DNA from 3 places in the Streptacidiphilus alkalitolerans genome. Region 3 is predicted to be linked to each of the others. Evidence: riboswitches for the same ligand, from Rfam matches in the RefSeq annotation. Region 3 holds a riboswitch; each other region holds the start of a gene.
What was found. Region 3 has a riboswitch for cyclic di-AMP ahead of ACEZDG_RS12230 (M23 family metallopeptidase). Riboswitches for the same ligand answer to the same signal wherever they lie in the genome.
Positions count from the first base shown of each region.

Region 1: linked by a shared signal. The riboswitch ahead of ACEZDG_RS34295 (glycoside hydrolase family 16 protein) and the one ahead of ACEZDG_RS12230 (M23 family metallopeptidase) in region 3 are both predicted to bind cyclic di-AMP.
Region 2: linked by a shared signal. The riboswitch ahead of ACEZDG_RS27040 (transglycosylase family protein) and the one ahead of ACEZDG_RS12230 (M23 family metallopeptidase) in region 3 are both predicted to bind cyclic di-AMP.

Region 1 is NZ_JBHEZX010000023.1:75,098-85,332, reverse strand. Features, by position in the region: gene ACEZDG_RS34315 (fumarylacetoacetate hydrolase family protein) at 1-124, opposite strand, end outside; gene ACEZDG_RS34310 (FadR/GntR family transcriptional regulator) at 283-957, shown strand; gene ACEZDG_RS34305 (glycoside hydrolase family 3 N-terminal domain-containing protein) at 978-2,258, opposite strand; gene ACEZDG_RS34300 (FAD-dependent monooxygenase) at 2,348-3,559, opposite strand; gene ACEZDG_RS34295 (glycoside hydrolase family 16 protein) at 3,634-4,803, opposite strand; cyclic di-AMP (ydaO/yuaA leader) riboswitch at 4,807-4,982, opposite strand; gene ACEZDG_RS34290 (DinB family protein) at 5,210-5,746, shown strand; gene ACEZDG_RS34285 (Lrp/AsnC family transcriptional regulator) at 5,773-6,291, opposite strand; gene ACEZDG_RS34280 (trans-sulfuration enzyme family protein) at 6,353-7,537, shown strand; gene ACEZDG_RS34275 (VOC family protein) at 7,555-7,926, opposite strand; gene ACEZDG_RS34270 (alpha/beta hydrolase) at 8,005-9,342, opposite strand; gene ACEZDG_RS34265 (methylated-DNA--[protein]-cysteine S-methyltransferase) at 9,645-10,157, shown strand; gene ACEZDG_RS34260 (RNA polymerase sigma factor) at 10,205-10,235, shown strand, end outside.
Region 2 is NZ_JBHEZX010000013.1:219,125-229,359, forward strand. Features, by position in the region: gene ACEZDG_RS27030 (FtsB family cell division protein) at 1-60, opposite strand, end outside; gene eno (phosphopyruvate hydratase) at 163-1,452, opposite strand; gene ACEZDG_RS27040 (transglycosylase family protein) at 1,628-2,365, opposite strand; cyclic di-AMP (ydaO/yuaA leader) riboswitch at 2,369-2,520, opposite strand; gene ACEZDG_RS27045 (phosphotransferase family protein) at 2,643-3,845, opposite strand; gene ACEZDG_RS27050 (HAD family hydrolase) at 3,912-4,646, opposite strand; gene ACEZDG_RS27055 (winged helix-turn-helix domain-containing protein) at 4,674-5,612, opposite strand; gene ACEZDG_RS27060 (hypothetical protein) at 6,008-6,220, shown strand; gene ACEZDG_RS27065 (cytochrome P450 family protein) at 6,213-7,487, opposite strand; gene ACEZDG_RS27070 (SDR family oxidoreductase) at 7,611-8,432, shown strand; gene ACEZDG_RS27075 (LLM class F420-dependent oxidoreductase) at 8,416-9,441, opposite strand; gene ACEZDG_RS27080 (endonuclease V) at 9,505-10,224, opposite strand; gene ACEZDG_RS27085 (nucleoside triphosphate pyrophosphohydrolase) at 10,224-10,235, opposite strand, start outside.
Region 3 is NZ_JBHEZX010000005.1:17,928-28,162, forward strand. Features, by position in the region: gene ACEZDG_RS12220 (hypothetical protein) at 1-1,447, shown strand, start outside; gene ACEZDG_RS12225 (hypothetical protein) at 1,482-1,784, shown strand; gene ACEZDG_RS12230 (M23 family metallopeptidase) at 1,886-2,749, opposite strand; cyclic di-AMP (ydaO/yuaA leader) riboswitch at 2,762-2,898, opposite strand; gene ACEZDG_RS12235 (thioredoxin family protein) at 3,003-3,599, opposite strand; gene ACEZDG_RS12240 (undecaprenyl-diphosphate phosphatase) at 3,734-4,663, opposite strand; gene ACEZDG_RS12245 (MFS transporter) at 4,830-6,116, opposite strand; gene ACEZDG_RS12250 (MarR family winged helix-turn-helix transcriptional regulator) at 6,217-6,753, shown strand; gene ACEZDG_RS12255 (ABC transporter substrate-binding protein) at 6,838-7,794, opposite strand; gene ACEZDG_RS12260 (HAMP domain-containing sensor histidine kinase) at 8,170-10,235, shown strand, end outside.

The DNA of each region.
Region 1 (10,235 bases), on a different contig from region 3:
CGCCCGAGGACAGGAAGGCCCCGTCGATGTCGGAGGTGATCCCCGACAGGTCGCGGAGCCGGTCCTGGTCGTCCAGGAGAGCGGGGCGCTCGGCACCTACCGGGCCTACGCGTAGCAGACGCATCCTACAAACCTCCGATGAATGGGGGGAGTGATGTGGACTTTAGGCGCGCCAGTATCAATCTCGCAAGCGCCCACCAGGGTCGGGCTATCATTCATCTGATGACTGTCACGGGTGGTGCATCATGCTCGGGATGACGAGGATCTGCGAAGGGAACGGCCGTGGCGCTGACGGACGAGGCGATCGACCGGATCAAGGCCATGCTGGTCTCCGGCGAGCTGCAGCCGGGCGAACGCCTGCCCAAGGAGGAGGTGCTCGCGGTCCAGCTCGGCCTGTCCCGCAGTTCGCTGCGTGAGGCGGTACGGGCGCTGACCGCGATGCGGATCCTGGTGGCCAAGCAGGGCGACGGCACCTATGTCTCCAGCCTGGAGCCGCATCTGCTGCTGGAGAGCCTCTCCTTCGTGGCGGACGTCTCCCAGGGCGAGGCGGCGATGCAGCTGCTGCAGATCCGGCGGCTGGTCGAGCCGCAGGCCACCGCGGTCGCTGCGGCCCGGATCAGCGACGCCGAGGTGGCCTCGCTGCGCGAGGTCCTGGCCGCGAGCATCGCCGCCGACAATCTGGACGAGTTCATCCGGCTGGACTGCGAACTGCACCGCAGGATCGCGCTGGTGGTCGGCAACCCGGTGCTGTCGCTGCTGCTGGAGATCCTCTCCACGCAGACCCAGCGGGTCCGGCTGCTGCGCGGCACCCGGGTCGGGCCGGCGATCGAGGACGTGCACCGCGAGCACACCGCCATCGTGGACGCCCTGGCCGCCCGCGACCCGCAGTTGGCCGCCGCCGCGGCGACCGTCCACGTCGCCGCCGTCGAACGCTGGCTGGCGGTCGACGGCGACTAGCGCGCAGCGGGTTGTTGGGCTCAGTGCGGGCAGGTCAGCAGCCCCGCGGCGAGCTTGGCGGTCAGCACCCGCCGCACGCTGGCGTCCACGCCCTTGCGGAACGCCGGGTCGCGGTTCACCTCGGCCAGCACCGCCGCGGTCATCGCGCCGACCGTGGCGGGGTCGACCGTCAGCACCAGGTCGCCGCCCGCCGCCAGGAAGCCGGTGGCCCGCTGCCCGGCCGGGACCGACCGCACCGAGGCGGCGTTGCCCAGGTCGTCGGAGACCACCACGCCCTGGAACCCGATCGTGCCGCGCAGCAGCCCGCGCACCACGGTCGGCGAGAAGACCGCCGGGTGGCGCGGGTCGATCCTGGTGTAGGTGGCCAGGGCCACCATGACGAACTGCGCGCCCGCCTGGATCCCGGAGCGGTACGGCAGCACGAAGTCGCCGTCAGGACCGGTCACGTTGTCGACCACGTTCGCCGCGAAGTCGGTGTTGCCCTGGACATGGCCCAGGCTGGGGAAGTGCTTCAGGGTGCTGAGCACGCCGCTCTGCCGCAGGCCGCGCACAAAGGCCGAGGACTGCCGGGCGACCGTGCCCGGGGTGCTGCCGAACCCGCGGGCGAGTCTGCCGATCGGCTCATTGACCGAGGTCTCCTCGGCCGGCACCACGTCGACCACCGGTGCCAGGTCCAACTGGACCCCGGCCTGGGCCAGTTGGCGCCCCCAGGTGGCGGCGCGCCCCTGCAGCAGCGCGGTCGGCCAGCCGCCCTGCTCGGCGGCGCTCGGCATGGCGGAGAAGCCCGGGCCGCCCAGCACCTGGATCTGGCCGCCCTCCTGGTCCACGCCGACCAGCAGGCCGACCCTGCTGCCCGCGACGGTGGGCGCGAGCGCCTGCACCCGGTCCGTCCCGGCCCGTACCGCGCGGGAGCCGGCCTCGGTGTGCCCCATCAGGATGACCGAGCCGACCTGGCCCTGGCGCAGCACCTGCAGCTGCGCGGCGGTCGGCCCGGTGCTGCTGACCGCCGACATGAACAGCTGGCCGACCCGCTGCGCGGTGCTCATCCCGGCCAGCGTCCGCTCGACGCAGGCACTGGCCGCGCTGCGGGTCTGCGCGCCGGTCGGGGACGCGGTGGGCGACGTGGACGTGGGCGACGTGGAAGCGGGTGATGCGGAAGCGCTGTGCGGCGCGGTCGGGGTGGGCGACGCGGAGGCCGGGGAGCCGCCGCCGTCCCCGCAGGCGGCGGCGGCCATGGCCACTCCCAGCAGCAGGACCAGCAGCGGCAGTTTCAGGCCTGCGGTACGGGCAGCGGCCGGCATGGATGCTCCAAGCGGGTGGGATCGCGGTGGAATCGTCGTCCGCCGCCGGCCATCGGCGGAGAACTGCAGCGTACGGGGACGGGGCGGGCTCAGGGGGTGCCCGGCCGACGGCCGGCCAGGGTCCGCACCACCTTGGGCCCCGCCCACTTCCGCAGCTTCCGCAGCGGGGTGAACTCCTCGGCGGCCTGGTTGACCCAGTAGTACATCTGCGGCGGAACGTAGGGCAGCAGCGGTGAGTGCCGCTGGCCGAGCAGCGAGAACAGCTGAGGGGGCTTCAGGTGCATGTAGCGGGGGATGTTCTCGTACCACTGGGCGCTGTAGCGGGCCGCGCTCTGGGTGGAGAGGATGGCGAACTTCCGCTCCGCCTCGTAGGCGGCCAGCGCGGCCGGGAGCGCGGGGTGCCGCCGCACCGCCCCGGCCAGGCTGACGGCGTCCTCCAGGGCCAGTGTGGTGCCGGCGCCGACGGAGTAGTGGGTGGTGTGGGCGGCGTCGCCGATCAGCACGATGCCGTCGTGGTGCCAGCTGGCGTTGGTCAGCGTCCGGAAGCTGAGCCAGGAGGCGCTTCCGCCGCCGTCCGGCCTGCTGATCAGCGGGTGGCCGTCCAGCTGCCGGGCGAAGATCCGCTCCAGCAGCGCCATGGTCCCGCTCTCGTCCAGCCGGTCGAAGCCCAGCCCGGCCCAGGTCTCCGGGGAGCACTCCACGATGCAGGTGCTGCGGTCGCTGCTGAAGCGGTAGCCGTAGAACCAGATCCAGCCGTGCTCCGACTCGGCGAAGGCGAAGGTGAAGGATTCGAAGGCCCTGCTGGTGCCCAGCCAGATGAACTTGTTCCGGCCGGTCGCGACCTCGGTCCCGAAGCGGTCCGGGTACTGCTGCCGGAGCCGGCTGTGCAGGCCGTCGCCGGCCACGACCAGCTCCGCGTCCGGGAGCTGGCCGCGGTCGGTGATCTCCCGGCCGAACTCGACCCGGACGCCCAGGTCGGTCGCCCGCTCGACCAGGATGTCGAGCAGGCGCTGCCGGCCGATGCCGAAGCCCTCGTCGCTGGGGTGCGTCGTGGACTGCTCCCGGACGTGCGCCACGCCGTCGGTCCAGCGCACCGAGTTCTCGCTGATCGCCCGCGCGGTCGCGGGATCGCCGTCCCGCAGCCGGTCGAGCAGATCGCCCCAGTAGGTCACGCCCCACCCGTAGGTGGACCCGGCCGGGTTCCGTTCGAGGACGGTGATGTCGTGGCCCGGGTCGGACCGCTTCATCAGGATCGAGAAGTACAGGCTGGCGGGCCCGCCACCAGCGCAGACGATGCGCATGTCTTTCCCATGGTTCAGTAGCTCGGTGTAGTCGAACGATTTCACACCGTAGCAGCTGAGCGGTGGGGGAAGGCTCAGCGGTAGACCCGCAGATAGTCGGCGGCGAAGGTGATCGGGGCGGTCCCGGAGGGGCCGGGGTGGTACTGGCCGGCGCTGACCGACAGGCTCAGGTTCAGGTAGGCCGACCAGTCGGCGCCGACGCCGGTGCCGTCCGAGTAGACCTTGGTGCCGTTGACGTACCAGTCCACCGACTTCGCGCCGTAGTACGTGCCGATGGTCACCCAGTCGCCGGGGCCGACGGCCTTGGCGTCGGTGTAGTAGTCGTGCGCGGCGTTGACGTGGTTGGTCAGTTCCAGCAGGTTGGGGTTGTCGGGGTGGTACTCGAAGGAGTCGATCTCCCCGTTGCCGTTCTTCCAGGTCCACAGTGCGGGCCAGGCGCCGGAACCGGTCGGCAGCTGGACCCGGGCCTCGGCGTAGTCGCCGGTCCTGACCTGGAAGCCCTCGGTCGAGCCCTCGGTGGTGAGCTGGCCGGTGGTCCACGCCTGCTTGCCGTTCTCCAGGGTGTGCGCGGAGGGGGCGGCGGTGAAGGTGGCGACGCCGTTGGCGACCTGGACCGCGTTCGGGTCGAGCCAGTCGAGCTTGTTGTCGTTGGGGTTGTGGTTCCCGTACTGGAACGCGCTGCTGGTGCTGCCGACCCAGCGCGAGCCCCAGGCGATCGGGCTGTTGAACTCGTCCGACCAGGCCAGCGAGGTGCCGGGGACGGGCGAGGCCGGCGGGGCCGAGGACGGCGCGCTGGGTGTGGGCGTCGGGGTCGGTGTGCTGGGGCCGGTGGCCGCGGCGGGAGCCACCGTCAGCGTGCGGGTGGGCAGGTTGTGCCAGCCGCCCCTGCTGTCCTGCCAGAAGCCGAACTCGGTGTAGCTGCCGGCCGGCAGCGTCCGGCTGCCGGTGGTCAGGGAGACCGCGCCCGGGCAGATCCGGACGTTGCTCCGGGAGCCGGGGAAGTCGAGGTTGGCGCCGGACGCGTCGCGGACGCCCACGCCGAGCGTCCTGGCCGTGAAGCAGGAGCTGGAGTGGACCGTGAGCGAGGCCGTGGCGGCGACGCCGGCGGTCATCGAGCTGGGGGTGAGCCGGTCCTGACTGACGCTGGTGGCGGCCTGGGCCGGGACGGCGACCAGCGGGACGGCGGCCACGGCGGCGGCACCGGCTATCGCGGCGAAGCGCGCGGGGGTGATCCAAGGAGACATGGCAGGGTTCCTCGTCACGCCTGCGAGGTGAGCTGTCGGGTTCGGACTGAGGTAGCCCGGCCGCCCGGTGGGAGCGGCTTCACCCCGAGCCGAGACCCGCACGCCCGTTCGGGCGCGGACTCGGCAACTGACCTGGTTCCCCCGCTCCTGTCCGTACTGGAGCTCGGTGTCCCGCCGACGAGTGGACAGGACTCGGCGTCCCGGCGGCAGGCTCCGCCCACGGCGGAACCTGCAGGCTAGACATGCTTACGGGAATCGAACAACGGAATGTGCGCGGACTCACAGCGAGGGAGCAGGACCGCGCGCCACGGCCGATTAGGAGCGAAACAGACCTATTTCCTGGCTAGCGTGAGCACCACGCGATCGACCGCACGGGTCGGGCGCAGCGAGGAGGAAGGTGGTCCCCATGCCCACGCTGGTAGCCGCAGAGACCGATGAGCGCGACGCCCTGCTGCAGTTCGTGGAGGCCCAGCGCGGTGCGCTGCGGCGGGCGTTGGCGGGTCTGACCGAGGCCGAGGCCGCAGCCGCTCCGACGGTCAGCGCGCTGTCGGTGGCCGGGCTGGTGAAGCACTGCGCGGAGATGGAGAGCAGCTGGGTCAGGTGCACCCTGGCCGGGCGCCCCACCCTGCTGAAGCGGGACGAGTCGAACTGGGGCGACTCCTTCCGGCTGGTGGAGGGCGAGACCGTGGACGACGTGCTGGCCTTCTCCGACGCGGTGGCCGCCGAGACGACCGAGATCATCACCGCCCTGCCCGACCTGGACCTGACCGTCCCGCTGCCGGAGGCCCCCTGGTTCCCCGCGGATTCGCGGCGCTCGGCCCGCTGGATCCTGCTGCACCTGGTGGAGGAGACCGCCCGCCACGCCGGCCACGCCGACATCCTCCGCGAGTCCCTCGACGGAGCCACCGCCTTCGGTCTGATCGCCGCCGGGGCGAGGAAGTAGGCCCCCGGGGCCGCCGGACCTGGGCTTCAGCGCCCGGTGCTCCCGTTGTTCCCGGCGGTCCCGGCGGTCCCGGTGGCTCCGGGTGGGAGCAGTGGGCCGCCGGGCCAGTGCTGGAAGACGAGGTTGGTGAGCACCCGGACCACCTCGTCGCGCACGGTCAGCTGGTCCAGCACCAGCCGCTGCAGGCCCTGGCTGGTGTCGGTGGCCACATGGGCCAGGAAGTCGTCGGGCCCGGTGAGGTGGTAGACCGCGCGCACCTCGGGCTGGGCCAGCAGGTGGTCGACGAACGGCTCGACCAGCGGGCGGCGGTGCGGGCGGACCTGGATGTACAGGAACGCCTCCAGCGGGCGGCCGAGCTTGGCGGCGTCGACCTGGATCCGCTGCCCGGTGATCACTCCGGAGGTGCGCAGCCGCGCCACCCGGTCCAGACAGGTCGACGCGGCGACGCCGACCACGGCGGCGAGGTCCTTGTTGCTGATCCGGGCATCGTTCTGCATCACCCGCAGGATCTCAAGATCAACCGTATCCAGTTCGATGTTTCCCATGGAGCCAGAATAATAATCGAAAGCGTTGTGGCGCCACTGAACATTGCTCGAACCTATGGGCATGAAACCCGCTGACATCCGTACCCGGGCCGTCCACGCCGGCCGTGAGGACCTGGCCGATCTCGGCGTCCATGCCGCGCCGATCGACCTGTCCACCACCTACCCCTCCCGGGACAGCAGGGCCGAGGCGCTGCGCCTCGACGGCTTCGGCTCGGGGGAGTGGGACGGCGGACTGCCGGTCTACGGCCGCGTCTCCAATCCGACCGTCGAACGCTTTGAACGCGCTCTGGCCGATCTGGAGGGACTGCCCGCGGCGGTCTCCTTCGCCAGCGGGATGGCCGCGATCAGCGCCGCGCTGCTGGCCGTGCTCAGCGGCGGACGGCGGCACGTGGTGGCCATCCGCCCGCTCTACGGGACCACCGACCACCTGCTCGGCTCCGGGCTGCTGGGCACGGAGGTCAGCTGGGCCGACCCGGAAGGCGTCCGCCGGGCGCTGCGCCCCGACACCGGCCTGGTCTTCGTGGAGACCCCCGCCAACCCCACCTTGGCCGAGGTCGACCTGGCCGATATCGCCGCCCAGGCCGGGGACGTGCCGCTGCTGGTCGACAACACCTTCGCCACCCCGGTGCTGCAGCAGCCCGCCCGCCAGGGCGCCGCCATGGTGCTGCACAGCGCCACCAAGTTCCTCGGCGGCCACGGCGACGTGATGGGCGGCGTGATCGCCTGCGGGGACGAGCAGGCCGCCCTGCTGCGCCGGATCCGCTTCGCCACCGGCGGGGTGCTGCACCCGCTGGCCGGCTACCTGCTGCTGCGCGGCCTGTCCACGCTGCCGCTGCGGATCGGCGCGGCCAGTGCCACCGCCGCCGTCCTGGCCGACCGGCTGCGCGAGCACCCGGGCGTGCGGGCGGTGCACTACCCGGGCCACCAGCAGGGCCGCCCTTCCGACCAGATGGCGTCCGGCGGCGCGCTGGTCGCGTTCGAGGTCGACGGGGATCCGCACCGGGTCATCTCCGCGGTGCGGCTGATCACCCCGGCGGTCAGCCTGGGCAGCGTCGACACGCTGATCCAGCACCCCGCCTCGATCAGCCACCAGATCGTGGACCCCGAGCAGCGCAGGGCCTGCGGGATCAGCGACCGGCTCCTGCGCCTGTCCGTCGGCCTGGAGGCACCGGACGACCTCTGGAGCGATCTCGACCAGGCGCTCGATCAGGCGCTCGACCAGGCCGGGAACGCCGCCGCCGGGTAGGTCCGGTCCGGCTCGGGTCAGCTGCGGGTGGCGAGGCAGAACGGGTGGCCGGCCGGGTCGAGCATCACCAGCAGGCCCAGGGCCCGGTCCTTCGGCTGGTGCTCGGGCGTGGTGGCCCCGTAGGCCTGCAACTGCTTCTCGGCCGCCTCCAGGTCGTCCACGAAGAAGTCCATGTGGACCCGCAACGGCACTTTCGACGAGGGCCAGGTCGGCGGCCGGTAGCCGTCGACTCTGCGGAAGACCCAGGTCGTTCCCGACATGGTGACCCAGGCCGAGTCGTCGTCGCTGTGGGTGATCTCGCCGCCGGACGCGTCCCGGTAGAACGCGGCCACCCGCGCCGGGTCCTGGCAGTCGATGACGATGCAGGCGAGTGCGATGACAGGGGCCACGGTTCGCTCCGAGGTCAGTGGGCGGGGGTCAGGGTTCGGGGTCGCTCCCGCTCCAGCATGGCAACCGCTGAACCGACGTCAGTGCTGGAAGAGCATCTCGGGGTAAGTAGGTGAGGTTCCGTCAAGAATCGGGTCGTGGCCGCCGCGCAGCCAGCGGTCGAAGAAGGCCGCGACATAGGTCTCCTCCAGGCTGACGGCCCGCGCCGGACGGATGGTGCCGACGTCGTCGGTGACGGTGCTCGGAGGCAGGACCGTCGGGCCCAGCGCCCGCGCCAGTTGCGGGACCAGGCTCTCGGCATCGGTGTAGGAGACATGGCGCGAGCCGGCCATGGTCACGTCCCGCACCCAGCCCCGCTCGTGGTCGTAGAAGGCACGCCAGGACGGGTCGGAGGCGAGGCTCTCGCCGTCCGCGCTCTGACTGCCCATCAGCAGGAACGGCCGGTCGATCCCGTTCGCGGCCGAGGACATCAGCGGTGCGCCGGGGGTGGGCTCGCCCGCGTACTCCAGGATGCCGTCCAGGTCGATCCCGGCCTTGATCCGGCGGTCCTGGTACATCGCCTGCGCGGCGGTCGAGCCGCCCGCGGACTGGCCGTACATGCCGACCCGGCCCAGGTCCAGCGACCCGGCCAGTCCGGCCGGCAGGGCGGCGCCGGCCGGGGCGTGTCCTGCGGCGATCCGGCCGAGCGCGTCCAGCACCGAGGTCGCGTCGTCGGCGCGCACGGACACCACCTTCCGCAGCAGGTCGCCGACGGTGCCGTCCTGCTGCGCCTGGGCGAACAACTGCGGCAGCACGCTCGTCTCGACCCGCCCGCCGGGGAACTCGACGCCCGAGGCGTCGTAGGTGGGGTCGATGGTCACCACCACGAAGCCGCGGCTGGCCAGGTCCTCGGCCACGGTGCTGTCCCAGCCCCGCGGGTCGCCCGCGCCGGGCGAGAAGAGCAGCACCGGGAACCCGCCGCGCGGCGCGGTGGCGGCGGGCGCCTCCCGGTAGGCCCAGGTACGGGTGGAGGCCCAGTCGACCAGGCCGCTCGGCAGGCCGAGTTCACCCGCGTTCAACTGGTCGAAGGCGGCGGCGGTACCGGCCGGGAACTGCGCGGCGCGGGTCCGGCCGGCAGTGTCCCGGGCCGGGTAGTAGACGCTGGCCATCAGCTCCCGGTAGGCCGGCGACGCCGTCCACGGGTTCGGCCTGGCGGCGTCGACCAGATGCAGGTCGACGATGCCGACCTGGTGCGGCCCGGTCGGTTTCGGCAGGGTCAGACCGCGCACCGGCGTGCTGTGGGGCCCGCCGCCCGCCGCCGGGGCGCCGAACGAGACCGCGGGAACGGCCGTCGCCGCCATCGCGGCGACCAGGCCGACGGCGGCGGCCCGCGCGGCCCAACGGCGGCTGTGACGGGGTGTCAGGGTGCGGCTGCTCATGTGGGAGGGCCCTTCCTCTGGTGTCCTCTGGTGCCGGTCGGATCGTCCGCCCCTGCGGACGCCCCCCTCCAGGTTCTCCCGCCGCGCCGGCCCCGGACGAGGGTGGTGGCCCCCGGCCCGGGGGTGAGGTTGACCCCACCCCCGGGCCGGGCGACGGCCGTCGGCGTGTCCGGGAACCGCGTCTGCGAGGATGCGGAGGGGAATCCGACGACCGAGGACCGGTACCAGGACCTCACATTTTCCGGGCGCCGCGCGTCTACCTGGTGAGAGCTACGATGCGGGACGCAGAGAGGACCGGGATCATGTACACACGCCACGCGCTTGTCGACACCGTGCTGGGCGAGGTGACCGTGGTGGCCTCGGACGAGGCCGTCGTGGGCGTCTACTTCCCGCACCACTGGTACATGCCGGCGGTGGACAGCCTGGGCACCAGGGTCGAGGTCCAGGGCGACGCCCTGCTCGAAGCCGCGCGGACCCAGCTGACGGAGTACCTGGGCGGGGACCGGACCGCGTTCGACCTGCCGACGGCGACCAACGGCAACCCGCTGCAGGAGCAGGTCTGGGCCATCCTCCGGGAGATCCCGTACGGCGAGACCACGACCTACGGGGAGATCGCCGAGCGGCTGGGGGACAAGGCGCTGGCGCAGGCGGTGGGCCAGGCGAACGGCCACAACCCGATCTCCATCATCGTCCCCTGCCACCGGGTGGTGGGGAAGAGCGGAAAGCTGACCGGCTACGCGGGCGGGCTGAAGCGCAAGCAGTTCCTGCTGGAACTGGAGGAGCCGGAGCAGCTGAAGGCCGCCAAGCTGTTCTGACCGTCGGAGCTGTGCGGAACGCCGGAGCCGATAGCAGGAAAGGGACGATGAAGAAGCCTTTCGAGCAGGTGGTGGCCG
Region 2 (10,235 bases), on a different contig from region 3:
CGCGAGCACCGCGGCGCGGCCGGTGAAGCGCGGCCTGCGACTGCCGCTTGCCTTGCTCACGTACTCGCCTCCCGTTGATGTGCCGGGTCGGATGTGCCGGTGCCCCGCCGCCCCACCCTAGAGGGTGTTCGCAGCGGGGCACCGGTGCAGCACGACGCGTCGTCAGTCGGCGGCGGGCTGGAAGCGCGGGAACGCGCCGCGGCCGGCGTACTCGGCGGCCTCGTCGAGGATCTCCTCGATGCGCAGCAGCTGGTTGTACTTGGCCACGCGCTCGGAGCGGGCCGGGGCGCCGGTCTTGATCTGGCCGCAGTTGGTGGCCACGGCGAGGTCGGCGATGGTGACGTCCTCGGTCTCACCGGAACGGTGCGACATCATGCAGCGGAAGCCGTTGCGCTGGGCCAGCTCGACCGCGTCCAGGGTCTCGGTCAGCGAGCCGATCTGGTTGACCTTCACCAGCAGCGCGTTGGCCGCGCCCTCCTTGATGCCGCGGGCGAGGCGGACCGGGTTGGTGACGAACAGGTCGTCACCGACGATCTGCACCTTGTCGCCCAGCTTGGCGGTGAGCGCCTTCCAGCCCTCCCAGTCGTCCTCGAACAGCGGGTCCTCGATGGAGACCAGCGGGTACGCGGCGACCAGCTCGGCGTAGTAGTCGGTGAGCTCGGCGGCGGAGACCGACTTGCCCTCGAACTCGTACGCGCCGTCCTTGTAGAACTCGGACGCGGCGACGTCCAGCGCCAGCGCGACGTCCTTGCCGGGGGTGTAGCCGGCCTTCTTGATGGCCTCGACGATGAGGTCGAGCGCCTCGCGGTTGCTGTCCAGGTTCGGGGCGAAGCCGCCCTCGTCGCCCAGGCCGGTGGAGAGGCCGCGCTCCTTCAGCACACCCTTCAGGGTGTGGTAGACCTCGACGCCCCAGCGGACGGCCTCGGTGAAGGAGGCCGCGCCGATCGGAGCGATCATGAACTCCTGGATGTCGACGTTGGAGTCCGCGTGCGAGCCGCCGTTGAGGATGTTCATCATCGGGACCGGCAGGACGTGCGCGTTCGGGCCGCCCAGGTAGCGGAACAGCGGCAGGTCGCTGGCCTCGGAGGCGGCGTGCGCCACCGCGAGCGAGACACCGAGGATGGCGTTGGCGCCGAGCGAGGACTTGTCCGGGGTCGCGTCCAGGTCGAGCATGGCCTGGTCGATCAGGCGCTGCTCGGTCGCGTCGTAGCCGATCAGCTCCGGGCCGATCTGCTCGATCACGGCGAGGACGGCCTTCTCGACGCCCTTGCCGAAGTAACGGGACTTGTCACCGTCACGCAGCTCGAGGGCCTCGAAGGCACCGGTCGAGGCGCCGGACGGAACGGCGGCACGCCCGGTGCTGCCGTCGTCGAGGCCGACCTCGACCTCGACCGTGGGGTTCCCTCGTGAGTCGAGGATCTCCCGGGCTACGACGACGTCGATGGACGGCACAGGCATCTCCTTGGGGAGGCGGTGAACTTCTCACGCGCGGGGTGCTTACCCCAAGAGCCTAGCCGCAGCGGGCGGCCGGGCCGCGCGCACCTCGCGGCTGTCTCACCTGACGGAGCCCCTACTCACCAGTAGTTCACCCGGCGAGCAGGGGCCGCGGTCCGAGACCGGATTCAGGTCAGCCGACTTCGAGCCGCTGACCCGGGAAGATCAGGTCCGGGTTGGCGCCGACGGTGGTCCTGTTCTCCCGGTACAGCGCCGTCCAGCCGCCGCTGAGGTGCGCGGAGGCGGCGATGCCGGACAGGGTGTCGCCCGGCTTGACCGTGTAGTCGCCGTGGCCGATCTTGTGCGTGGCCGCCGCCTGCCGCACCGCGGGTGCGGGCGCGGCGTGCTTCGGCGCGGAGGCGGTCTTCTTCTTCGCGGTGTGCGCGGTGGTCGTGCTGCTGCCGCTGCTGTGCTTCGGCTTGGCCGTGGCCGCGGCCGTCGGCTTGCTGGACGACGTGGTGTCGACGGACGCCGGCGCGCCGCCCTGGGACAGTCCCGCCCTCGGCCCGCAGACCGGCCAGGCGCCGGGGCCCTGCGAGGCCAGCACCTTCTCGGCGATGGTGATCTGCTGGCCCTTGCTGGCCTGGTCGGCGGTGGACGCGTACGAGGTGCCGCCGTAGCCGGCCCAGGTGGAGGCGGAGAACTGCAGTCCGCCGTAGTAGCCGTTGCCGGTGTTGATGGACCAGTCGCCCCCGCTCTCGCAACTGGCGACCTTGTCCCAGGTGGACACGGACGCGGCGGAGGCGCTGGTCGCGCCTATCAGCGGCAGTGCTATCCCGGCGGTGCCGAGGCCCGCGGTCGCCACGATCCGGGCGGTATTGCTGGTACGCGGCTTGCGATGGCGGCCGGCGACAGCAGTGGTGAAGAGCATGGCAGCTTCCCTCTCCGACGCCTGCGAGGTGAGCTGTCGGGTTCGGGCCGGTAGGTAGCCCGGACGCTGATGCGTCTTCACCCCAAGCCGCGGCCTTGTGAGCTGCGGCGACTTACCTGGGTCCCCCGCTCCTGCCCAACTGACGAGTGTGGGTTCCGCCCCCCGGTTGGACAGGACTCGGCGTCCCGCGAGGCGGTCGCCCGCGCGTGCGGACGTTCCCGGCAGGCTAGACACAGGCACTCCATGACCACAAGTCCCTCCGGTCGCTGAAGGCCGGTCAGCGGGCCCGGCGTTCCAGTGAACGCTCGAACCAGCGGGAGTGGTGCCATTTGAGCAGCGGTCCCCGGATCCCCTCCGCGTCCGGAACCTCCGCCAGGCCGAGCGGACCCGCCGCCGCCAGCAGCGCGGCCCGGGTACGGGACACGGCCCGGTCCAGCGCCGGCTCCTCCGCCAGCGCGCCGAGACTGAGCGCCGCGCGGATCACATCGGGGTAGACGGACTGCGCCCGCTCGTACGCCAGATAGATCGGCAGGTCGTGGGCGAGGCCGGCGGTATGGGCGGGGGACACCTCGCCGACCGCCCGCCGCCAGGCGTCGACCACCTGCGCCTCCTGCCAGGCGGGGTAGCGCATCCGGCGCAGGTGCGTGCTGAGATCGAGCAGTGGATCACCGAAGGCCGCCAGCTCCCAGTCCACGAACCGCAACTGGTCGTGCTCGTCGACGATGATGTTCCGCCGGTGGACATCGGTGTGCAGCAGCGCGAACGGCCGACTCACCAGCGGCGGCAGACCGCGTCCGAAGCCGGCCATGGCATCGTCCGGCACCCCCAACGCGCTGAACAGCTCGCCGAACTCCTTCTGGTTGCCCTCGCAGAGCTCCTCCTGGGCGAACGCCACCAGGCTCCGCAGGAATCCGGTGGAGTCCCCGTTGTCCGGACACCCCTTGGGCAGGCGCGGGAGGTCCTTCTCCCCGAAGCGCACAAGACGGCCGAAGAACCGGGCGATCTGCTCCACATAGTGCTCAGGGACGGCTTCGCCGTCGGGACAGCCCTGCGCCAACTCCGCACCGTTGACGTAGAGGTGCACGGACGCGCCGTCCTCACTGCTGTGCAGCACCTCCGGCCCGTCGATCTCGCGCTGGTCCGTCGGATCGTCCCGCACCGCGGCCAGCTGCCGGAGCAGCACGGCCTCGTCCGGCCAGAACCGCCGAACCAGCTCCGGCTTCCGGCGCCTGACCCGCACCAGGAGGGTGGTGTCGGCATCGAGTCCGAGCGGTCGCGCCTGCTGTTCGGTCAGGTGCACACGGTAGTTGTCGTTGTGGAAACCGCCTGTGGAGACGACCCGGAAGCGCACGGAGTCGACCAGCTGCTGATATGCGGCAGCTACCGGCTGGGCGGATTCACTCGTCCTGTTGATGGCGACTCCCGAGGCATGTGGACGACCGTTTCTCCCCTGCGCGGCTCCGACCAGGTTTGAAAACACACTAGTGGGGAAACGCCGGGCGGTGACACATGGTCACGGTTCCTTTATCCGAAAAAGTCGCCTCTCTCAGAAACTCCTACCCCGCAGCAAGTCATGCAGGCTTTCGACCAGATGGTCGACTCCGGAGGCGCGCAGCAGATCTATTTTTCGGCGATTGGGGGCATAGCCGACAAACTGAATGCCCAACTCCGCCGCTGTGGCCGCCTTGAAGTCGGACGCCGAGTCGCCGATCATCAGAATCCGGCTCTCTGCCGTGCAGCCCAGACCCGCCAGCGCGAGGCGCACGCAGGACGGATGCGGCTTCATGAGGTACGGCTCGGGGGCTCGCCCGTAGACATGACGTCCGAATGCCTCTCTGAATCCGTCTCCGGACCGCCCCGCCAGAAAGTCATGGATGGCTTCGGCGGAGTTGTTGCTGGTAATGGCCAGGCCGCAGCCGAGCCGCCGGAGTTCGTCGACCAGAGCCGCCGCGCCCGCGGTGACCGCGGCGGACTTGGCGGCGATCCGCTCCTCCGCGACGAGTGCGCGCTGGGCGATGTCGACAAGTCGCGACGCCTGCTCGTCGGAGAGCAGGAGGCAACGGGTCAGAACGCCGTGCAACTCGGCCACGATGCGATGGGGGTCGGTGGCATCGGGGAACTCCGTCCCCGCGAGCTCCACCTCGGCCCTGATCTTCTCAAGCAGGGTGGCGGCTATTCCAGGGGCCCCGTGCCCGGCGAAGAGGTCCACCAAGGGACCGTCGAAGTCGAACAGCACATGGGTCGCGCCTTGGAACAGCTCGGAAGCAGGGCCGGGAGTCACCTCACGAGTGTCCGCGCAACTCCGGCTTCAGGCCAGTGCGTCCCCGCCGCCGGCGCCGTCCGGCGCCGAATCATCCGGCGAGGCGTCCCACTGGGAGTCGAACCACTGCTGGGCCAGGGGCACGGCGGCCGGCAGCTGCGGGATGAGGAGAGCGTCGACTCCCATCAGGTCGTGGATGGGCAGGTGCTCGACCGCACCACTGTCGTCCGATGCCGGAACATCCACCGTGTTCCGCTGGATCTCGTACCAACTCATCAACGCCACAGTCCTGTTGATGATGTACAGCTTCACCTGCGGGGTCATCCGCACGGTGCGCACCTGAAGGTCGGCCTTCTCGATCAGCTGACGGCCGGCAGCGTCGCGCAGGGAGACCCTGAGGTCTCCGACGAGTCGGGCAGTCAACTCCCGGAGCCGGTCCAACGGGCGCTCGTCGGCCGGGTCCTCGATCGATCGCGGCAGGGCGAGGTGAGTGCCCATCGCCGGCAGGAGCAGCCGAATGGTGAGCGACGCGGGTTGGCTGCCGCTGTCGGCGAGACGCAGTTCGAAGAGACGCTCCTTGAGGACCATGGAGAGGGTCTCCGCCGTGAAGCCGAAGAAGTCGATGGTGACGTCCTTCTCCTTGAACGCCCCCTTCAGGTAGTCGCCCAGACCCTTGAAGGCCGGTTTCAGCCTGTCGGCTCTTTCGGCCACAGGGCCGCCCCCCTCCACGGCATCGGCCCCAACCGCCGTCAGCTCCGCCACGAAGGTCCCCCGGCCCTGGACCGAGTGGACGAGCCCCTCCTCCTGCAGCCACTTCAGTGCCCGCTGCACCGTGTCGCGGGAGACATTGAGCTGCTTCACCAGCTCGTTCTGCGACGGCAGTCTGGCCTTGGGGCCCAGGCGTGCGATCTCCTCGCGAAGCCTGTCGTAGACATGCTGAAGCTTCTGCGGTGACGAGCGCGGCGCACTGTTCACAACTGCCTCCATGACCTCCCCTTCGAGCCTACAACTTTCGGACATGACTGGTCAGTCCTGGGACAATTGATTACTTACCAGCTGGCGAACCAGTCAACCGGAGAACTCGGCCTCTCGGGCAGCCACCGCTTCGGGCGTACAACTTCCAGTCAGGTATCGGCTGGGCTTGATGAGTTGGGGATGAAGTCGTTTATGGATCATTCATGTTCGGCATCTACTTGACAGGACATTGCAGCCAAGTGGGCCAGCCACCAGAGAAGTTGACTGGATCTTGACTGATCCGGGGATCCGCGTGACGGCCATGACGATGATGCCTTGCTTCCACGTATCCCAATCCTCCCGCATCCCACGAGTTGCGCCACGGCATGACGACGGCCGCCAGTTCCACCAACAGGGGAGACAGGACCATGGAAGTTTCGGAGTTCATCCAGTACGCGCTCGGTTTCCTGGTCCAGGGGTCTCCCGGGGTGGACCTGGTCGCGGTGGCGCTGGGGGCGCTGCTGCTGATGGGCGGCAAGGGGAAGTCGTTCGGGCTGCTGGTGCTGGCGATCGGTCTTGTGCTGGTCTTCGGGGGGCATCTGGTGATCCACATCACCGTCCCCGGCGGTCCGGCTAGCTGAAGTTGACTGGTAGTTGACGGAGCCCTCGCATGATCAGGCCGCCGCGCCAGCGCAGGTCGGCCGGCTCGGCGGCGAGGGTGAGGTCGGGAAGGCGGCGGAGCAGGGCCGCGAGCGCGTACTGGGCTTCGAGCCGGGCCAGCGGGGCACCGATGCAGTAGTGGATGCCGTGGCCGAAGCCCAGGTGCGGGTTGTCGCGGCGGGTGAGGTCGAGCAGGTCCGGCCGGTCGAAGCGGGACGGGTCGCGGTCGGCGGCGGCCAGGACGACCAGGACCGGATCGCCGGTGTTGATCTCCTGGTCGCCGAGGGTCAGCGGGGTGGTGGCGTAGCGCCAGGTGGCGAGCTCCACCGGGCCGTCGTAGCGCAGCAGTTCCTCCACCGCGGTGGCGAGCAGGGCGGTCTCGCCGCGGGCCAGCGAGGACTGCAGCCGGGCGCGCTGCTCGGGGTGGGTGAGCAGGGCGTAGAGGCCGTTGCCGATCAGGTTGACCGTGGTCTCGAATCCGGCAAAGAGGAGGATGAAGGCCATCGCGGCGGCCTCGTTCTCGGTGAGGTGCTCGCCGTGGTCACTGGCCCGGATCAGCTCCGAGATCAGGTCGTCGCCGAGGTCGGCGCGCTTGCGGTGGATGAGCTCGGCGAGGTAGCCGCGGATCTTCTTGACGGCCCGGCCGACGCCGCCGCGCGGCACCCCCGGCTGTCCCGGCTTCTGGTGCCGCAGCATCATCCCGGCCCAGTCGCGGAAGTCGTCCTGGTCCTCGGCCGGGACGCCGAGCAGGTCGCAGATCGCGTAGATGGGGAGCGGGAAGGCGAACTCATGGATGAGGTCCGCCGACCCGTTCGCGGCGAAGCCGTCGATCAGGCGGTCGGTGATCTCACGCACCCGGGGCTCGAAGGTGGCGACCGTGCGCGGGGTGAACGCCTTGGAGACCAGGCGGCGCAGCCGGGTGTGGTCCGGCGGATCGATGTTGAGCAGGTGGGTCATCAGGTCGGCGTCGCGCTCCCCCGGGATGCCGGTGCGGCCGCTGCTCCGTCCGTGGTTGACCGGGTTCTTGCTCAGCCGGGTGTCGGCGAGCGCCTGCCGGGCGTCCGGGTAGCGGGTCACCAGCCAGGCTTCGACACCGCTGGGCAACGTGGTCCGGTGCACCGGCGCGTGCTCGCGCAGCCAGGCGTAGGCCGGGTACGGGTCCGCGGCGAACTCCCAGCTGAAGAGTTCCGGGGCGGGCCCGGAAAGCGGTTCGACGGCCGGTTCGAGGGGGGCAGGCGGTTTGTGCACTCCTTGACGGTAACGGGCGGTTGGCTTGCATCGCGGACGGGCACTGTTGCCGTGGCAGGTTCGGTGCTTACGATCACCGGCAGTGCGCGGGCCGGTGCGGAGGCCCGCCGGGAGGAGCGGGACATGCAGATACGCGGATCCGTCGTGGTGGTGACCGGCGCGGCCGGGGGTATCGGGGCGGCGCTGGCGCGGCGGTTCGCTGCCGACGGAGCACGCGGGCTGCTGCTCGCCGACCTCGACGGCGGCCGGGTCGAGGACCTGGCGCTGGAACTCGACCGTGAGGGTTGTCACACCGTGGGCGTCGGCAGCGACGTGACCCGGGAGAGCGACGTACGGGCGCTGGTCGAGACCGCGGAGAAGCACCTGGGCCCGGTGGACCTGTTCTGCAGCAACGCCGGGCGGGGCTCGGTGGTCGGCGAGAGCGCGGGCTTCGAGGCGTCCAACGAGGTGTGGCAGTCCTGCTGGGACCTGAATGTGATGGCCCATGTGTACGCGGCCCGGGCGGTGCTGCCGGGGATGCTGAAGCGGGGGCAGGGCTACCTGCTGAACACCGCTTCGGCGGCCGGGCTGCTGCAGATGCCGGGCGACGCGGCGTACACGGCGACCAAGCACGCGGCGGTGGCCTTCGCCGAGTCGCTCGCGGTCACCTACGGCGACCAGGGGATCAAGGTCAGCGCACTGTGCCCGCAGGGGGTGCACACGGCGATGACCGCGGACCCGGCGGTGGCCGCGACGCTCAGCCTGTTCGGACCGCTGCTGACGCCGGAGCAGATCGCGGACGCGGTGGTGGAGGGCCTGGCCGAGGAGCGCTTCCTGATCCTGCCGCACCCGGAGGTGGCCCGCTACGAACAGGGACGGGCCGCCGACCGGGACGGCTGGCTGGCGGGGCTGCGCAAGGCGGTCAGGGCGAAGGCACCGGGGCCGACGGTCAGGGCGCAGGGCTGACGGCCAGGACCGCTGCCGCGACGGCCTGGCGGCGGTCGCGGGGCGCGGCGGTGGTGTCCGCCATCTCCGGGGTCGGCAGGATCGCCGGGACCGGCACGGTCACGCCGTTGGCGGCGTAGCGCCGCAGCTGCTCGCGGACCCGGCCCGGGTCGCCGTGCACGATCAGCGCGTCCACCACCTCGTCCGGCACGGACGCCGCCGCGCCCTTGCGGTCGCCCGCCGCCCAGGCGTCCCACATCGGCTTGAGCCGGTCCCCGCGGCCGAGCCAGCGGTGGAACGCGGCGTAGGCGGGGACGGTCAGGTAGCCGGCGATCAGCCGGCGGCCGAGGGCCCGCGCGTACGCGGCGTCGGCGGTGGGGCAGACGAAGATGCGGGCGGCGACGGTCTTCCCGGTGCCGCCGGCCGCGTTGAACTCCCCGACGACGGTGGTCACGTCCTCGGCGGAGAGCCAGTTCAGGATGGTCCCGTCGGCCTCCTGCGCGGCCAGCCGCAGCATGCCGGGACGGAGCGCGGCGAGCAGCACCGGCGGGGCGGGCGCGGGGACGCGCTCCAGCCGGAAGCGGCGGACGGCGAAGGTCTCGTACTGCTCGTCGACCACCTGGCCGGTGAACGCGGCCTTCAGGAAGCGGACGGTGTCGCGGGAGCGCTGGAACGGCTGCTGGTGCGGGACGGCGTTCCAGTCCTTGACGATCACCGGCGAGGAGGCGCCGACACCCAGGGTGAAGCGTCCCGGCGCGGCCTCGGCGAGAGCGGCGGCCTGCATCGCCAGCAGGGCCGGACCACGGGTGTGCACAGGCACGATCGCGGTGCCCAGGTTGAGCTGCGGGGCCCAGACCGAGGCCAGCGCGAGCGGCGTGAACGCGTCGGCGCCCGCCGTCTCCATCGACCAGAGGTCGGTGAAGCCGAGGTCCGGCAGGGCCTCGGCCAGGCGGCGCTGGTCCGCGAGCGGGATCCCGTCGAGGGGGAAGGTCAGGCCCCAACGGGCAGGGGTGGCGGGAGTGGCGTTCATAGCCCGATGCCACCACGTCGCCCCGGCACAGGGCAAGGCCCCTCGCGGGCAGCGGGCTGTGGCTCAGGTCGCGGCGGGGCCCGCGTCGGCGGGAGACGCGGCGGCGGCGAGGGCGGTGCGGGAGAGGCGGTCGGAGAGGCGGGTGGTTTCGGGGAGGCGGTAGTGGGGGGAGGCGCGGAGGACGAGGGCGCAGGCGTCGTCCAGGGTGATCAGGTGGCCGGTGGAGACCGTCACCGGCTTGACGCCGTGCTGGGTGCGCAGCACCCGGGCGACGACCTCGCCGCCGTCGTTGACGTCGCTGCTGTCGCCGCGGGCCGGGCCCGGCTCGTCCCAGCTGCCGAGCAGCGGGGTCTTGGCGACGCCCAGGGTCGGCAGCCCCGCCAGTACGCCCAGGTGGCAGGCCAGCCCGAAGCGGCGCGGGTGTGCCAGCCCCTGGCCGTCGCAGAGCAGCACGTCGGGGGTGGTGCGCAGGCCGCGCAGCGCGGCGATCAGGACCGGGAGCTCGCGGAAGGCGAACAGGCCGGGGATGTACGGGAACCCGGCGGTGCCGACCGCGGTGGCGCTGTCGAGGACTTCCAGGGTGTCCGCGTCCAGGACCACCACGGCTGCCGCGACCCGGTCGTCCGCGCTGCCGTGGCTGCCGCCGTAGGCGACATCCAGGCCGGCCAGGGTGCGGGGTGGGGCGGTCAGCGGCGCCGCGCGGACCAGCGGGCGCAGCTCCTGCTGGACCAGGTAGGCCTGCTGCTCGGTCGACGGCCAGTCATGTTCGCGCTGAGGGTCCATCAGTTGCCGTG
Region 3 (10,235 bases):
GCGCTGGCGACTACGCGAGTTCACGCCCCAGGGAATCTGGCAGACCTCACTGACCGTAAGCACCCCGCCGACCGGCGCCACCTGGATCAGACTCGACGCCGAGCAACTGCCGGTCCGCGGCTCCTCGGCGACCAAGGCCCCGGTGCCGACCCTGGCCAGGGGCCTGCTGGACGTGCTCTCCGCCACCGAGGGCGAGCATCCGGGCGCGGCCAGGCTGCACGGCCTGCCCACGGTGATCGAACGCGGTGACGTGGACGAGGTGCTGGACGAGCTCTGCGACCCGGACCGGCGGATGCCGATCGTGGTCGCCAGCACCCCGCCCCGCACCGACTTCGACGACTGGCTCGCCGAGACCGTCGACCCGCTGCTGCGCGGCTGCGCCGGGCTGGCCGTCCTGTACGCGCTGGCGCCCGGCGCCGAGCGCGACTTCAACCGGGCCCTGGAGCACCACCGGGTGTACGGCGGCGCGGTCCGCACCTACCTGCCCGGCCTTGACCCGGCCTGGGCCCCGGAGGCCCAGCGGCACCGGGTGATGGGCCGGCACACCCTGGACGCCGACCTGCGCCGCGCCAGCGGCCTGCTGGCCTGGCTGCCGCGCCGGCTCGCGGTGCAGTCCCCGCTGCCGGACGCGCTGGCCGGGCTGCCGCCGCTGCGCGCGGGCGGCCGGACCAGCGGGCCGATCGAGAGCAGCCCCGAGATCGACGGCGTCCAGCCGGGGTCGCTGCTGGTGGACCACCACGAGGAGGAGGTCCACGAGGAGCGCGCCCGCGCCGAGGAGCTGCAGGAGGTACGCCGCTGGCTGCGGGCCGCGGAGGAGCGCGAGTCCCAGCTCGCGGCCGAGTACGACGAGCAGTACAGCGAGCTGCGCGAGGCCAGGACCCAGGTCCGCTCGCTGCGCGGACGCCTGGCCGAGGCCGACGGCGACGCCGCGCCGCGGACGCTGCCGGACAGCCTGCGGGTCGACCCGGTCTCCTTCGCCGAACTGGTCGAGCGGCTGGACGAGTTCCCGCTGCTGGCCTTCACCGGCGACCACCGCCTCGCCAAGGAGCTGGACGACCAGACCGACCACCCCACCTGGGTAAGGATGGCCTGGGACGCCCTGCTGGCGCTGCAGGACTACGCCGAGGCCGCGGTGCACGGCGAGTCGGGCGGCGACTTCCGCAGATGGTGCGAGAACACCCCCGCCGACTGCCATGTCTTCCCGCCCCGCAAGGTGATCCGCGACGAGTCCCGGACGGTGCGCACCAACGGCAAGTGGAAGGGCGAGCGCGAGCTGCCGGTCCCGGTCGAGGTGAACCCGGCCGGCAAGGTCTTCATGGGCGCCCACCTGCGGATAGGGGGCGGCGGCACCGCGCCGCGGCTGCACTACCACGACGACTGCTCGGGAACCGGGCGGATCTACATCGGCTACATCGGCCTGCACCTGCACAACACCAGAACCAACTGAGACCCAGTACCGACTGAGACAAGGACACACTTCCATGGCACGGATCCCCTCCTCCCTGGTCGCGGCCGGCGGCCTGGTCGGCGGCTTCGGCATCGCCCGGGCGACGAAGCGGCGCGAACTCGGCGGCCTCGCCCTGCTCGGGGCGGGCGCGGTGGCGGCGACCCAGTGGAAGCGGGCCGCGGGACCGGCCACAGCGGTCGCGCTGACCGGCCTGTACGCGGCGGCGTTCGCGGGCTCGCACCCGCTGGCGAAGAAGCTGGGCGCCTGGCCCTCGGTGGCCGTGGTGTCCTCCGGGGTGGCGCTGGCCTCCTGGGCGGCGGTCGACCGCCGGGGCTGAGCCCGGACATACCGAAGGTCCCGCTGTCGGGGGGGTGTCAGCGGGACCCTCGGTGTTCAGGGGGGCGGCCGACCCTCAGTCGGCCCAATCGCGAACCGGCCTCAGAGGGCGAGGCCGTGCCCGGCCAGCCAGGTCGAGGGGTCGACCGGCTCGCCGCCGGTCGGCCGCACCTCCAGGTGCAGGTGCGGAGCGGTGACGTTGCTGCCGGTCGCGCCGACCCGGCCGATCGGCTGACCCGCCGTCACCGCGCCCGCGCCCGCGCCGATCGCGGAGAGGTGGCAGTACCAGAGCTCGGTGCCGTCGGCCAGGGTCTGCACCACCCGGTAGCCGTACGCGCCGGCCCAACCCGCCGAGGTGATGCTGCCGTCGCCGATCGCCACCACCGGGGTGCCGGTGGGGGCGGCGAAGTCCTGACCGGTGTGCAGATGCGCCCAGAAGGAGTCGGACTGGCCGAAGCCCGCCCCGGGGACCGAACCGGCGACGGGGGCCACCAGGGTGCCGAGCCGCGGCCCGACCGCCTGCGCTGCCGCCGCCGCTTCGGCGTGGGCCCGCTCGGCCTGCGCCTGCTGCGCCCACAACTGCTCCTGAGCCGCCCGGGTCCGGGCCGCCTGGTCGGCCGCCGCACGGGCCTGGTCCTCCGCCGCGATCTGCTGCGCCCTGGCGTGCTTGGCCGCCGCCAGCTGCGCCGCCTGGCGCCGCGCGGCGTCCTCGGCGGTGGCCCGCTGCTGGACCGCCTGGGTCTGGATCCGCTCGGTGAGCGCGAGACCGGGGTCGGTCGCGGGTGCCGCGACGGACTCGTCCTGGTCGTGCTCCTGGGCCAGCAGCAGGGTGCCGCCCCTCGCGGAGCTGTCCACCGCCTGTGCGGGCACCGCGGCGAAGCCGGTGGCTCCGACGGCGGCCATGGCCGCGAACCCGAGGACGGCCGTGGACTGTACGGGTGCCCAAGTGGGCTGGTGCGACGCCACGTTCGGCGTACTCCTTTCCTTCCCTCTCGCCGACCGGGTTAGCTGACGGGTTCGGAGAGGAAGGTCCCCTACAGCCAGACCTCGGCTGATTCACCCCAGAGTTACGTGGTTCCCCGGTTCCCAGAAACAGGATTAGGCGATCGCAGTGCGACGCCGTCCGTCGAACGGCTGAACTTCGCCCCGCGTTATAGAAAGGTAATCCTAGTGACGGTTGAATCCAAGAGATTCCGGGGGTGCAGTTGGGGACGGAGCGTCAGTTCCCGGGGTACAGCCAGTCCACCAGCAGGTTCGCCACCTGGTCGGAGCTGAGGCTCCTGGCGTCGGCGAACTGCTCGGCGCCCGCCGGACGGCTCGGGGTGCCGTCCGCGCCGAGCAGCACCAGCGCCGGGATGCCGCTGCCGGGCAGGCTCACATAGCGGCCGGCCAGGTCCATGTTGCGGTCGTAGTGCCCGACGTCGATCGTCACCGTGTGGTAGTTGCGGGCCAGGATCAGGTGCACGCCGGGGTTCCGCACCAGGGCGGTCAGCGCCTGGCAGTCCTGGCACCAGGCCGAGCCGAAGTCCAGCAGCACCGGCCGCCCGTCGGCGTGCGAGGCGGCCTGGGCGGCGGCGATGTCCGCCGCGGCGTCGGCGCCGGGGTCGTAGCCGTCGGGGACGGCGGCCGGGGTGACCGCCGGCAGCGGCAGGAAGGGCCGGGCCAGGCCGAGGGAGTCGTTGGAGACCGATCCGGACCGGCCCGAGGACTGCCCGCGCACGGCCGTGCCGCGGACCTCGACGCAGCCGCTGAGCAGGAGCAGCAGCGTCAGGGCGACCGCCGCGGACAGTGCGGCCGTTGGCCCTCGACCGGTCATCAGCCGCGCCTCTTCTCGCCCGGGTACGTTCAGAACGTTCAGACGATCATTCGAGCAGAGGAACCGCCCAGCTCCCGGTACACGCGCCGCTCGACCACCCGTACGAGGGACACCGGCGGCGCTGCGCGCGGCGTTCAGGCCAGGGTCAGGTACGCCAGGCTGCCGAGGCCGCCGACGAAGCAGTAGATCGCGAACGGGGTCAGCGTCCTGGTCTCGAAGTACTTGGTCAGGAAGCGCACCGCGATGTACCCGGCCACGAACGCGGCCACCGCCCCGGCCAGCACCTGGCCGCGGATGCCGTCGCCCTCGTGCCCCATCAGCGAGGGCACCTTGAGCAGGGCCGCCGCGCCGATCACCGGGGTGGCCAGCAGGAAGGCGAAGCGGGCCGAGTCCTCGTGCCGCATGCCCTTGAAGATCCCGGTGCTGATGGTCACTCCGGAGCGGCTGATGCCGGGCAGCAGGGCCAGGATCTGGGCCGCGCCGATGACCAGGGCCTGCCCCCAGCGGAGCTTGGTGATCCGGCGGTCGGACAGCACGTCCGGGTGCACCTCCTCGTCACCGGCGAGCGGGACGACCGGGTCGTCCCCGGCCCGGCGCCGCCCGGTGCCGCCGCGGCGCAGCCGCTCGGCCACGTAGAGCACCACACCGTTGAGGGTGAGGAAGATCGCGGCCGGGATCGGCTTGCCCAGGGACTCCCGGAACACCTTGTCCAGCGCGAGGCCGGCGATGCCGACCGGGATGGTCGCCACGATCAGCAGCCAGGCCAGCTTCTCCTCCACGGTCTCGATCCGCCGGTGCCGGATCGAGCTGAACAGGCCGGATATCACCCGGACCCAGTCCCGCCAGAAGTAGACGACCAGCGCCAGCGCGGTGGCCAGGTGCAGCCCGATCAGCACGTTCAGGTACGGGGAGTCGGCGGCGGAGACGTTGAGGTCCGCCTTCCAGTGCCCGCCGAGCAGGGCCGGCACCAGGATGCTGTGGCCGAGGCTGGAGACCGGGAACAGTTCGGTGACGCCCTGGAGCAGACCGACGCCGATCGCTTCTGGGTAGGTGAGGACGGACATCTGCGGCCTTCGGCAGGGGGATCGAATCGCTGGGCAGTCAGAAAGTACTACAGCGTTGTAGTCCCTCAACCCCCGTGCGGCTCTTGTTCACCACCCAGCCGCCCGCTGTTCACCGGCAGGCCGGTCGGGCCGGGGCGCCGGGAACCGGGCCGCCGGCCCGGGCCGGTCAGGCCGCGAGCCGGGGCTCCAGCGTGTCCGCGGGCCTGGAACCGGCCACCACCCGCTGCCGCCGCACCGCGTTGTCCTGCGGGCCGGTCAGCTGCTTCCGCAGCCGCAGCGCCAGCACCACGATCAGCACCGTCGAGCCGGCCATCACCAGCAGGTACGCGGGCGAGAGCCCGGCCCCGACCAGCAGCACGCCGGCCGCCGGGCCCATCGCCACGGCGACCTGCTTCACCAGCGAGAACGCCGCGTTGTAGCTGCCCAGCAGCTGCGCCGGGGCCAGGTCGGCGATGATCGGGCCGAGGGTCGGCGCGAGCAGCGCCTCGCCGACGCCGAACAGCATGTAGACGGAGAGCATCGCCGCGGTCGCCACGGTCCCGTTGGAGACCAGGCCGGCCACGGCCGCCGCGGTCCAGGCGCCGAGCCAGACCAGCCCGGTGGCCGCGATCGCGGTGCTGCGGCGGCGGCGCGCGGTGATCCGCACGACGATCATCTGCAGCGCCACGATGGCCAGGGTGTTCACCCCGAGCGCCAGGCCGAGCACGGACGGCGAGGTGCCGACCACGTCGGTGGCGTAGGCGGCGACGCCGGACTCGAACTGGCCGTAGCAGGTGAAGAAGATCAGCCCGGCCAGCACGCAGATCCGGATCATGGCCTTGTCGGCGAGCAGGGTGCGGAAGTCCGAGCGCGGACCGCCCGCGGCCGGGGCAGCGGAGGCGGTCGCGTCGGTCGGCGCCGCCGGGATCCGGACGCTGCCGGTCACCGCCGCCAGTACCAGGAACATCAGCGCCTCGATGGTGAACAGCAGCGTCAGGCTGGTCGGACGGCTGACGTCGACGATCTGGCCGCCGATCATCGCCCCGATCCCCATCCCCAGGTTGACCAGGGTGAACTGCAGCGCGAAGGCATGCGCCCTGGTCGCCGCGGTGGAGCAGCGGACGATCATCGTGGCCAGGGCCGGCTGGACCACCGCGACGCCCGCGCCGAACAGGAAGGCGGACATCAGGATGTGGCCGGTGCCGGTGGCGTGCCCGAAGGCCAGCGCCCCGAGCGAGGCGGTCACCGCCCCGGCGACCAGCACCGGACGGGGCCCGTAGCGGTCGATCCCGCGCCCGGCCAGCGGCAGCGCGACCAGGGCGGCGAGGGCGAACAGGGTGAACACCAGCCAGGCGGTCATCGAGCCGAGCCCGCGCACCTCGTTCACGTACACGAACATGTAGGGGACGGTGAAGCCGCTGCCGAACGCGCTGAGTGCGTTGCCGATCTGAACCTGCCGAATTGTGCGCGCCATGCTGCACCGCCCCTCTACTGCCTCTGCCGTCTTCTGTTTCCTTTGAAAGAGTACACTACTAAAGTCTTCGGGGCGAAACGATTGTGAGACACTGAGGGGTATGAGTACCGAGCTGCAGATCGACGAACAGGTCGCGGCGTACCAGCGTGAGTTCCCCATGGTCGACCCGCAGGTCGAGACCATCGTCTCGACGCTGTCCCGGCTCGCCCGGCGGATGACCGTCGCCTACGGGCGGCAGCTCAACGAGCTGGGCATCAGCTCGGCCGACTGGGAGGTGCTCAAGGCCCTGATCGTGGCCGGCAGCCCCTACCGGCTCGGCCCCGGCGAGCTCGCCAGGCGGCTCGGCCTGACCCCGGCCGCGATGACCCACCGGGTGGACCGGATGGCGGCGGCGGAGCTGGTCACCCGCACCAGGGACGAGAGCAACCGGGTCCGGGTGAACATCGAGCTCACCCGGCTCGGCCGGGAGAAGTGGCTGGAGTCGATGCGGATGGCGGCGGTGTTCGAGGAGGACCTGCTGCGGGACGCCTCCACTGAGGAGCGCGCGGTGCTCGCCGGCCAGCTCGGACGGATGCTGCGCCGGGTCGAGGAGCACCAGCCGGACGCCCTGGGCCGCTGCGACGACCTGGACGCCTGAACCGGACATCAAAAAGGGCCGCCCACCGCATCGCGCGGTGGGCGGCCCTTCGTCGTGCTTCGGACCCGGACGGGTCCGGACGGGTCAGCCCAGGCCGACCGACTGCAGCCAGGCGGTGGCCGCCGCGGCCGGGTCGGTGCCGTTGCCGATCTTGGTGTCCAGGTCCAGCAGGGTCGGCGTGTCCAGCTTGGCCGAGACCGCGTTGAGCGCGTCGATGCCGGCCTGGGACAGGGCGCCCTTCTGGGCCACCGGGATCACGTTCTGGTAGCCGAAGAGGCCCTTGTCGTCCTGCAGGGTGATCCACTTCTTGGCGCTGATGGTGCTGTCGGTGGTGAAGATGTCGCCCACCTGGATGCTGTTCTTGCCCAGCGCGCCCTCGGTGAGCGGGCCGCCCGCGTCCAGCGCCTTGAAGCTCTTGAAGGTCAGGCCGTAGACGGACTTCAGCCCGACCAGGCCCTCCTTGCGGGTCTGGAACTCGGGGGCCGCACCGAGCACCAGGTCACCGGCGATCTTCGACAGGTCGGAGATCTTCGAGGACGCGGTCAGGTTGTACTTGGCCGCCGTCTCCGCGTTGACCGTCAGCGAGTCCTTGTCCTCGGCCGGGGACGGGTTGAGCAGGGTCAGGTTGCTGGCCAGCTTGGCGGACAGCTGGGTGTCGGTGTCGTCCGTGGAGGTCGGCACCGCGGCCTGGTCCAGGAACGCCAGCAGGGCGCCGTTGTACTCCGGCATCACCGTGATGGTGCCGTTCTTCAGCAGGCCGTAGCTGATCTCGCGGCTGCCGATCTGGTACTTGTAGCTGACCGTGACGCCCTTGGCCTTGAGGGCCCCGCCGTAGATGTCGGCGAGCAGGGTGCTCTCGGGGAAGTTGTTGCCGCCAATGACCACCGGGCCACCGGCCGTGGCCGAGGCCTTGGGGGCGGCGGCGAGGGGGTTGCTGCCGCTGGTCTTCGTGGAGGAAGAGCAGGCGGCCATCGAGACAGCCGCAGCAGAGGCGATGAGGGCGGCGGCTATGCGACGGCCGTTGGTACCGGTGGAGGTCATGTTCCATTCCGAAGGTGAGAAGGAGCGTGGTGCGGTGCGCGGGCTTGACGGCGTAGCTGGCAGAACTCAGGGGCGATCAAATCCGCTCGCCTCATGGCCAGTCAACCGGCATCCGACCGGTGGTCGGCTCCGGCTGCGGCCCCGCCCCTGGCCTGACCTGCGCCCTCAGCACGCGTAAGGCAGTGATACTGCGCCGCGAACTGCTCATCGGGGAAGCATATTGATGACTTCGTATCACAATGTTCACAACCCCCACTGACGATCTTGGCATGAGAGCCGGTAGTCTCCGCGAGGTCGGATTTTCGATACCGGCGTTCCGGTTCGAGCAGACGTACCGTCAGTCTTCAGGCTCCCGAGCCGATCGAGGAGATTCACTTGTCCTGGCAGGACGCGCGCCCGGCCACGCCGGACGCACCCTCGACCCCCCTCCCTCCCGAGTCGTCACGACCCGCCGGGGCGGCGCAGCCGCGCGGCTTCCGGGCCGGGTTCGGGCTGGCCATCGAACGGGTCCCGTTCCGGCAGAAGCTCAACCTGCTGGTGGTGATCCCGGTCGTGGTGATCGCCATCCTGTTCGCGGTGATCGTCAACAGCGAGATCCAGACGGCCGGCTCGGCCGGCAACCAGGCCGACCTGTTCCGCGCCAGCGAGCAGGTGGTGCAGCTGGTCGACGACGTCCAGGCCGAGCACCAGCAGGCGAACATCCTGGCCGCGCGCTTCGACCTGGCCGAGCTCAAGCGGGGCAGCAAGCGCCCGGACGCCGGCGCCTACAAGCAGGCGGTGGCGGTCACCCAGGCCCAGGCCGCCGCGGTCCGCCAGGCCTTCGGCTCCTCGCTGCCCGCCGCCGAGGCGGTCGCGCTGCAGCAGGTCGACGCGCTGGACCAGGTCCGCGGCCCGGTCGGCTCCGGCCAGATGGTCGCCAACATCATCGACAGCGGCTACGAGCTGGCCGCCGACAGCCTGGTCGACGGCCTCGGCCTGGACACCAGCCACAGCGGCGACCAACTGCTGAGCCAGCGTCTCGACGCGCTGCTGCGGGCCGACAGCACCCACTCCGCCTTCGAGAGCAGCCTGCTGTCCGCGCAGACCACCGGCAGCAACGCGATGATCGAGTTCATGGCCGCCGTGGGCTTCCAGGCCCAGTACACCGAGCAGAAGGCGCGCTTCAACCGGCTGGCCACCCCGGCCCAGGCCGAGGCGCTGAACGGGATCGACTACAACAGCAGCGAGAAGTTCCTGGACATGCAGTCCTCGCAGCTCCAGGTCGACCCCTCGCCGCTGACCGGCCCGGTCACCGCCGCCTCGCTGCAGGAGGCCCAGCGGGACGCGGTCGAGCCGACCTTCCAGCAGGTGGTCAAGGAGTCGGCGACCCGGCTGGCCATCACCCGCTCGCTGACCGAGCAGATCGCCAACACCGCTGACAGCACGTCGAGCACCGCCTGGTGGCGGGCCATCCTGCTGCTGCTGCTCGCCCTGCTGATCTCGGTGACCTGGGTGACCCTCTCGGTGCTGATCCGGCACTCGGTGGTCCGCCCGGTGCAGCGGCTCACCGCCGCCGCGCGCAAGGTCGCGAGCGTCTCCGAGGCCGAGCTCTCCCGGGTGGCCGACGACGACGCGGTGGACGAGAGCCCGGCCCGGCTGGAGGCGCTCCCGGTCGTCGCCAGGGACGAACTCGGCTCGCTGGCCGAGGCGTTCAACCTGGTCCAGGTCACCGCGGCCGGTCTGCTGGAACGCCAGGTCACCAGTCGCCGCAACATCGCCGAGATGTTCGGCAACATCGGCCGCCGGGTCAGCAACCTGACCTCCCGTCAACTCGCGCTGATCGACGCGGTGGAGCGCGGTGAGACCGACCCGGGGCTGCTGGAGCAGCTGTACCGGATCGACCACATCGCGGTCCGGATGCAGCGCAACGCCGACAGCCTGATGCTGCTGGCCGGCATCCGCGAGTCCGAGCTGGACGGCCGTCCGGCCGCGGTCACCCATGTGGTCCGGGCCGCCCTCGGCCAGATCGAGGGCTACCAGCGGGTGGCGCTGCGCACCCAGACCGACGCGACGGTGTCCCCCGACATCGTCGGCGACCTGGTGCTGATGCTGGCCGAACTGCTGGAGAACGCCGCCGCCTTCTCCCCCGCGCACAGCAATGTCGAGGTCACCGTGCGGTCGGCGGCGGGCGGCCAGGCCGCGATCGAGATCGTGGACCACGGCCTCGGCATGGGCTCGGAGCGGCTGGCCGAGGAGAACGCCCGGCTGGTCCGGCGCGAGCGGCTCGACCTGGTGCCGACCAAGGTGCTCGGCCTCTTCGTGGTCGGCACCCTGGCCCGGCGCTGGGGGATCACGGTCACCCTGGCCAGGACCCCCGGCGGCGGCGTGACCAGCCTGGTCACCGTCCCGGCGGAGCTGCTGGCGGCGGCACCGGCGGCCCCCGCCGCTCCGCTGGCCCCTCC